One region of the Sporosarcina sp. P25 genome, then DNA from elsewhere that is predicted to be linked to it. Evidence: predicted binding sites of a transcription regulator. Region 1 holds the regulator's gene; the other holds the start of a gene.
The links. The regulator NrdR, encoded in region 1, represses ribonucleotide reductase genes. The targets are predictions, from matches to a motif close to AACACNATATATNGTGTT.

Region 1 (4,221 bases):
TTGTCAGATGATGTTCTAATTCATTATAATCAAAATTGGATGTGAAGAATACAGGTAACTTTTCCGCCATACGGTACTGCAAAATCGTGCCTAGCACTTCATCGCGTGTCCACGTTGACATCGTTTCTGCTCCTATATCATCCAGCATCAAGACAGGAGCCCTTTTTACAAACTCAATTTTTTCGTCCAATGTTTGGTTTTGGATAGATTGCTTCATTTCACGCAGAAACTCCGGCACATATACTACAACAGTCTGTATACGTCTAGTTGCCAGTTCATTCGCCAACGCACCTAAAATGAATGATTTTCCAATACCGAAGTTACCGAATAAATAGAAGCCTCTTTCAGGGACTTTACCGGTAGATTCAATTTGATTCAAGAAGTCTTTCGCGGCGCGCATTACGATCACGCGACTATCTTCAGAGAGGAAGTTCACGTCAGACAGGCGCGCTTCCATCACTTCTTTAGGCATGTACATACTGTTCACCATTTTCGAGATGTTTCTACGTTCATCTTCCAACTGCTTAGTTGGACAGACTACGTAATCAATATCAATAAGGCGCTGTGAGATGACTAATTTCGGCTCAAAGCCTTTCATGACATTAATACATCCATCGAGATTCGGACAGCGCTCACATGCGTGAGAAGCCGTTGTGAATTCATATAATTTACCTAGACTGCGGTTGACCACTTCTGTATTGACTTCATCGGAATGATCGCTAATAAATTTTTGTACAGCCGGGTCTTCCATCACTTCCGTTCGAAGCTCGTCGTATTTCTGGGCTAATGAAGGAGCATTCACTACGCGTTTCATCGCATCCCCAATTCGTTCCATGTTATTTCACCTCTGATTCTTGAATCCCCAATTCTTTCAATAACTTCTGGCGTTCTTCTTCCACATTGAAGTCATCAGGCTTTTCGGATTTCTTATTCTTTTTATCGCGCTTGGAAAACCATTCTGGAACTTTTTCTTCCCGGGTTGGCTTTCGACTTCTCGGTGTCGACTGCTTCCCTTCTTTAAGCCATTTCATGTATTGATCATGTTCTTCCCTTGATAACTTCAAAGCTGTTTTAGCATCATTTACTTGTTTATTCGCCCAATGGGAAGCAATGCGTTCCACAAAACTACTAGTGATTTTTCCATCATTACGTAGCATGACATATTGTAGCAAGACATTGACGACACCCACTGGGAATTTATGCAGATTGATTAATCGTTCAGCAAGCTGAATATCTACAAGGAATGGTTCTTTTTTACTTACTTTACGTAACATCTCTTTTGGTGGTGTATGTTCCAAATAAAATAGCAATTCTTCGTCACGACTCATATTTTCTTTAGGCTCTTCGTCGACTACCGGTTGTGTAAACACCGACTGTAATTTTGGTGGTTGCTTTGATGTATTCATCTTATAAAACTCCGCAGCCGCCTTACGAACTTTTTCTTCTGTCAGCTGATGGTTTTCGTCCATTGCAATCATCACGACTTTTTGCATATCAAGCGGACTGAGTGAATACAAGAAAGCTAGCATCGCGATCATTTCTTGAGAAATAGAGCGCAAAGAAGCTTTAGGAATCATTTGATCGGATAGTCCGTTATAAAATAAATCAAAATTAAAATTCAATACGTAAAACGGTATGCCAGGAGGCTCACTTTTCCCTTGAAATTGCATACCTGCAGTCAATTCCATCGCCTGATCGCCTCTTGCTGGTTTATAGACATCTAAAAACGTCCGTGATATATCTTGATACTCATCTTTTGCAATAGGTTTCTCTAAAAACCGGTCACGCAACTGACGATAGGGCTGCTCTCCGATTTTACTGAATAAAAATGTAGACAAAAGCGGATCGTTGAAGAAAGAAGATGCATCGAGCGGCGGTAATAGCTCGTATAGGAAAGACCGCTTATCTATTTCTTGTTTTTTCTTATACGTACGTAATAATCCAATAGCTTCCAATGAAATCCTCGCTTCAAAAATGGATTGAAGTGGGAAAGAAGACATATTCATCAAATAATAGTGGGTATGTTCTTGCGGTTCCTTGCTTTCCGCATCTGTCCAAAGAGTCATAAACAGACTGATCGCCTCGGGACCGATAAGTGGCTGATAAAATAGCGTTAGCATCTGCCGATCATACGCAGAAAAAGGATGTGCTAACTTTACTTCGAAGGAATCGACAGGCTGCAACTCGGTATAAAGCATTTAAACAATCGCCTCCCCTTCTAGATCAACAACTTACTCTTGTTCATCTTTCCTGTTTTGCAATTGTTGCAACTCGTCTATAAAGATGGTGATGTCTTTGTAGTGGCGGTAGACAGACGCAAATCGTACATATGCCACTTCATCCACATCCACTAATCGTTCCATCACCATTTCTCCTACTTGTTCGGAATCTATTTCGACATTTCCTGAGCTTCTTAGTTCTTTTTCGATAGAAGCCACGATATCTTTTAATTGTTCGATCGGTACCGCACGTTTTTCACAAGCACGAATTAATCCTCTCAGCAACTTTTCACTGCTGAATTCTTCTCGCGTCTTATCTTTCTTTACGACAACTAACGGAGAATGCTCTACTTTTTCAAAAGTCGTGAAACGAAAACTACATTTTTCGCATTCACGTCTTCGTCGAATGGAGCGGTTTTCTTCCGCAGGCCGTGAATCTATTACACGTGTACCGTTGTAGTGACAAGCTGGACATAACATAGTTAGTTCCTCCGCATTTCATTAGTACTTTTCATTATAACAGAAACTATCCATACAACAACAAACGGACACAGAAAAGCACTTCATCCCATAAGATGAAGTGCCAATTCGTTCATTAAGAAGTTACTTTGTCCGTTAATGCAGAAGCGACTTTTTTCGCCAATTGCACAACACGTGCTGAATAACCCCATTCATTATCATACCAAGCAAGCACTTTGATTTTACGATCGCCCATGACGATAGTAGAAAGGCCGTCAAGTGTTGCGGATTCTGTTGTCGTATTGAAATCGATCGATACAAGAGGCTCTGTAGTAAAGCGAAGAATGCCTTTCATCGGGCCTTCTGCTGCTTTACGGAACGCGTTGTTCACTTCTTCAACCGTTACATCTTTTTCTACGTCCACTACCAAGTCCACAAGGGATACATTCGGTGTCGGAATACGCAATGCCAAACCATGAATCTTTCCTTCAAGCTCAGGGAGTACAAGAGACAAAGCTTTTGCAGCACCTGTTGAAGTAGGAATGATGGACTCTCCGCAAGAACGCGCGCGACGCAAGTCTTTATGGGGATTGTCCAGGTTCTTCTGATCATTCGTATATGCATGGACAGTTGTCATTAAGCCATTTACAATACCGAATTCATCATTCAATACTTTTGCAACTGGCGCTAAACAATTTGTCGTACAACTAGCATTAGAAATTACACTTTGTTTAGTAACGTCTAATTTGTCGTCATTCACGCCGATCACAACGGTTACGTCTTCATTTTTACCTGGTGCTGTTAAAATTACTTTCTTTGCACCGGATTCCAAATGAAGTGCTGCTTTGTCACGTGAGTTGAATACACCTGTTGATTCTATAACGATATCTACACCAAGTTCTTTCCAAGGTAATTTCGAAGGGTCACGCTCAGAAATTAACTGTACACGTTTGCCGTCGATAATGATCGCGTTTTCTTCCGCTACGATTTCACCATCGAAAACTCCGTGTGTTGAGTCATATTTCAAGAGATGTGCAATCGTTTCAGCTGGATATGTCGCATTGACAGCAACTAGATTCACATCATCTTCTTTAATAATCTGGCGGAATACCATCCGTCCAATACGGCCGAGTCCGTTAATTGCAATTTTTGTAGTCATTAAAGGGATCCTCCTGCATGTATGTTATACTTTATATCTTTAATCGTTCATTAGTATAACACATTTTATCATTATGCCAACACTATTACACAATAAATTTACAAATTAATTCCCTCTATCATTTATCTCGGCACAGCTTGCCAGTTTTCAAGGATTGCATCCAACTGCTTTTCGGTTTCTTCCAATGTATCGTTGTTATAAATAACCGCGTCAGCGCCCTGTTCTTTGATATTCAGATCTAACTGGGACGCGATTCTGGCAGCCGCTTCTTGTTCTGTCCATTCATTGCGAGCCATCAGTCTCTGCTTTTGAATTTGCTTCGTGACCGACACGACGACGATCTTCTCCACATACTCCTGAAGTTTACTTTCAAAAAGTAATGGG
Region 2 (4,221 bases), on a different contig from region 1:
GACGTATACTGTACCGCCTTTCGCCCCGCCTTTATACAATCTCTCATACACACTTTCAACTTGTTCCACTGTATAGCCGCGTGGTGCGTTAACTGTTTTAGAGATCGAACTGTCGATCCAGCGCTGAATGATACATTGCACGTCCGCATGCGCTTCCGGTGCTAATTCCATTGAAGAAATAAACCAATCAGGCAATTGATTTGGATCAGCATCAGGATTAGCCTGCAAATACTCTTCTACAATCGCCGCTTTTACTTCGATGAATTTACCTAAGCGTCCGCTACGGTAATATGTGAATGAGAAATAAGGCTCTAATCCAGTTGAAACCCCTACCATGGTTCCAGTGGATCCAGTTGGCGCAACAGTCAATAAGTGAGAGTTTCTGATTCCATGTTCCAAAATCGATTCGCGGATATCTTCCGGCATGCGCTTCATAAAGCCAGAATTAATGAAAGCCTGACGTAATGCTTTCGTTTCTTCATCCGTTTGACCAATAAGGAATGGGAAACTTCCTTTTTCTTTCGCCAATTCAATCGATTCGCGGTAAGCAGTTGTCGCAATTGCTTCAAATACTTCATCCACTAATTGATTTCCTTCAGGCGAGCCGTATTCTTTTTCACAGTAGATGTGAAGATCAGCAAGCCCCATCACACCCAGACCTACACGGCGTTCTCCAAGGGCTTGTACTTTATTATCTTCAAGGAAGTACGGTGTAGCGTCGATGACGTTATCTTGCATACGTACACCAGTCCGTACCGTCTCTCTCAACTTTTCAAAGTTAACCGTCTTCGTATTTTTGTCTGCCATCTCAGCAAGATTGACAGCAGCCAAATTACAGACAGAATATGGTGCAAGTGGTTGTTCACCACACGGATTTGTTGCTACAACTTGCTGTCCGTACGCTTTTGCATTCGTGTCGTCATTTGCATTATCAATAAAGAAAATGCCTGGTTCCGCTGAATACGTTGCACAAATATTAATTAAATCCCATAGTGCACGAGCTTTAATTGTACGATACACACGCACTTCGTGACCTAGACGTTCCCATTCGCGTACATCGCCAACTTCATGCCACTGTTCATTATAATACTTCATTTGTTCAGGAGAATAATTTTCGACTGCGGGGAAACGCAAATCGTAATCCGCGTCTTCTTCCACCGCTTTCATGAAGTCATCCGTTAAGGTTACGGAAATATTCGCTCCTGTCAGGAATTCTGGATTATGAACGGTGTACGTTCCGCCATCTTGCAGCTTCAGCTCAGCGTCACGGATAATCGCTGCGTTAAAACCACCTTGACCTGGAATTTGTTTATAGTTTGTGATGCCTTGATACATCGCTTCTTCTTGTGCTGTCAACGGTTTGAAATTCAGTTTCTCATCTGCCAGCTTCTTGATCATTTCGTCTTCTGTGTTTTCGATCAAATAGCGCAAAATTCGCGGATTCTGCATTTTGGAGATGATGAATTCATAAATGTCCGGGTGCCAGTTTGATAACATAATCATCTGTGCCCCACGTCTTGATCCGCCCTGCTCAACCAAATGAGTCAATTTCGCAATATCATCCAACCAGGAAACCGATCCGGATGACTTACCGTTGACACCACGTGCCAACGTGTTGCGTGGACGTAATGTCGAACCGTTCGTTCCTACACCGCCACCACGACTCATGATCTCCATCACTTGCTTACGGTGATCGGATATCCCTTCGCGGGAATCGGGCACAAACGGCATTACATAACAGTTAAAGAACGTGACATCCGTGTCTGATCCTGCGCCATACAGTACACGACCAGCCGGAATGAAGTTCAATGCCTTCAACTGATCATAGAACATGTTATACGACTGCGTTCTTCTATCTTCCGTCTTTTCAACAGAAGCAAGTCCTGTCGCATTACGTTTTGCAATCTGCTCGTAGAACACTTCTAGCGGCTTCTCAAGCACTTCAAGGGGACGTGTAACTATACCTTTTTGCTGCTCGTCTATATCGTCGATTGATGAACGATATTCTGGTTCAATCCAGATCTCCGCTTTCCCGTTCGCTTGATCAAGTTTCGTAATATAACCTAACCCACGAGCGGGAAACTTTGGATCTTCTCTCACTGTTAGAACGACAAAATCGCCTTCTTTCAGTGTCTTCTTTTCCATATCTTTAAATGAATATCGATCGATCATTACTAGACGCGATACTCCACTATGTGTTAGCTTCATATCCTCCGTAACCGGGTGAACTTGAGGGAACTTCGCAATATCCTCATTCAATTGTTGTTTATCGAGCATCGGTTCGCCTTGCTTCGACATCGTAACCATATAACATCCTCCTCATAACGCTACAAACACTATATATAGTGTTTGTCTTATTAAATAATCTACTACATATTGAATAGTATATCAATCGACATTTATTCTTCAAAAACATAAAATCATTGATATCACGACATTTCGACAAAAAAAATAAAACCAAAGTACCAATTTTATTTTTTAAAATTCCAGTCATCATTCGCATATTTATCTTTCTCGATTTGGCGGACTAAAGCGAGCTGTTCATGCGTTAATTCTAGAGGTTCCAATGAAATATCGAGCGACGTTTCAAACCCTTTAGAAAAGGCTTGTTTGCATTCCTCCACTGAAATCTCTCGGTCCGTCAATCGGTCAATCGCAATTGCACGGTCTGGTAATGTTTTACGTACACGTTCTTTCAATGCGGGTGATGAATACGTGAAAATAGACGTCAATTTATCGACATCTAAGCTCATCAAAATTGCTCCATGTTGCAAAATCACGCCTTTTTGACGCGTTTGTGCACTACCCGCAACCTTTTTACCTTCGACAACGAGTTCATACCAGCTCGGTGCATCAAAACAAACACCGCTCTTTGGGCTACGCAATTGCTCCGTAACGTCTTGATCTGGAATCGAGAACTCTGCCTGAAGTCCGAGATTACGGAAGCCTTGCAGCAATCCACCAGAAATCACACGGTATGCTTCGGTTACTGTTTCCGGCATATCGGGATACTGCTCGCTCACAATGACACTGTATGTAAGCTCATGTTCATGCAAGACACCGCGGCCACCTGTTGGTCTTCGGACAAATCCGAGCCCTAGTTCTTTTACTTTTTCCATATCGATATCTTTTTCAATACGTTGGAAGTACCCGATAGATAATGTAGCGGGTTCCCACTCATAAAAACGTAGAACTGGCCCGATTTCTCCTCGGCTATGTAAGTCAAGAAGCGCTTCATCGAGCGCCATATTGAAGGAAGGACTACATTTTCCAGAGTCTACATAATGCCATACGGCTTTTGTCATAATCTATTCTCCTTCGTGTTTATACTCCACCTATAGTATAGGAAGTCGTCAATGAAAAAAACAATAACGCATTTCATTTTATCATTAGGATTGAACTGATGCCAGATAATCTTTATAATAGAGATATTGATGAAGGGGGAAGTTTTTTTGAGTTATTATATTTTAGGAGCAGCTGTGCTCGCGGTCATTTTGTATTTCGTCATCACATACATACGGGTCGGAAAAGCATTGACTACATTAACGCAAGAAGAGTTTATTAAAGGTTATCGCAAAGCACAATTGATCGACGTGCGCGAACCAAAAGATTTCGATGCTGGACATATTTTAGGTGCACGGAATATTCCATTTACACAGTTCACGCAGCGCTATAAGGAAATCCGCCCCGACAAACCCGTTTATCTTTATGACCAAAACACAAGCCGTACAGGCCGTGCTGCGTTATTCTTGAAGAAAAAAGGTTGTACAGAAATCTACCAGCTACGCGGTGGATTTAAAAAGTGGTCAGGTAAAATCAAAACAAAATAATCATTGCGGATCCTCCTTTTTAAGGAGGATCTACTTATTTATAGGGAGAGTGTTAAATTAATGAAACCATCTTTTTTAATTCCACTACAGTCCGCACAATACGAGAAGCTGACACATTATCAATATTATGGCGTCGTCATTGAAGCGATTCTAGACGCACTTCAACAACGTTCACCGGCTGATTGGAAAATTATCCAAGTGGATGAGTTTTCTTCTTATACAGAAACCATGCTTCCTGAGTTGATTCATCGTAAACAATTGCCTTACGAATCACTTAGTCATATTTACGCCACATTGCCGACACAAAAAATTCAACAAGACGTATCAACTGATGCTTTTTCCTTACAAGGTGCTGAAACAATCGACAATCAGTTGCTATTCTTTCCTGAAC

Region 2: CSV70_RS10825 (vitamin B12-dependent ribonucleotide reductase) is a predicted target of NrdR. The motif match lies at 2,333-2,350, and genes of this name have one in related genera.

Annotation. Positions count from the first base shown of each region.
Region 1 is NZ_PDYV01000004.1:29,589-33,809, reverse strand. It holds gene dnaI (primosomal protein DnaI) at 1-835, opposite strand, end outside; gene CSV70_RS04995 (replication initiation and membrane attachment family protein) at 837-2,198, opposite strand; gene nrdR (transcriptional regulator NrdR) at 2,232-2,699, opposite strand; gene CSV70_RS04985 (glyceraldehyde-3-phosphate dehydrogenase) at 2,815-3,837, opposite strand; gene coaE (dephospho-CoA kinase) at 3,960-4,221, opposite strand, start outside.
Region 2 is NZ_PDYV01000011.1:54,406-58,626, forward strand. It holds gene CSV70_RS10825 (vitamin B12-dependent ribonucleotide reductase) at 1-2,307, opposite strand, end outside; gene CSV70_RS10830 (lipoate--protein ligase family protein) at 2,472-3,305, opposite strand; gene CSV70_RS10835 (rhodanese-like domain-containing protein) at 3,435-3,830, shown strand; gene CSV70_RS10840 (AAA family ATPase) at 3,891-4,221, shown strand, end outside.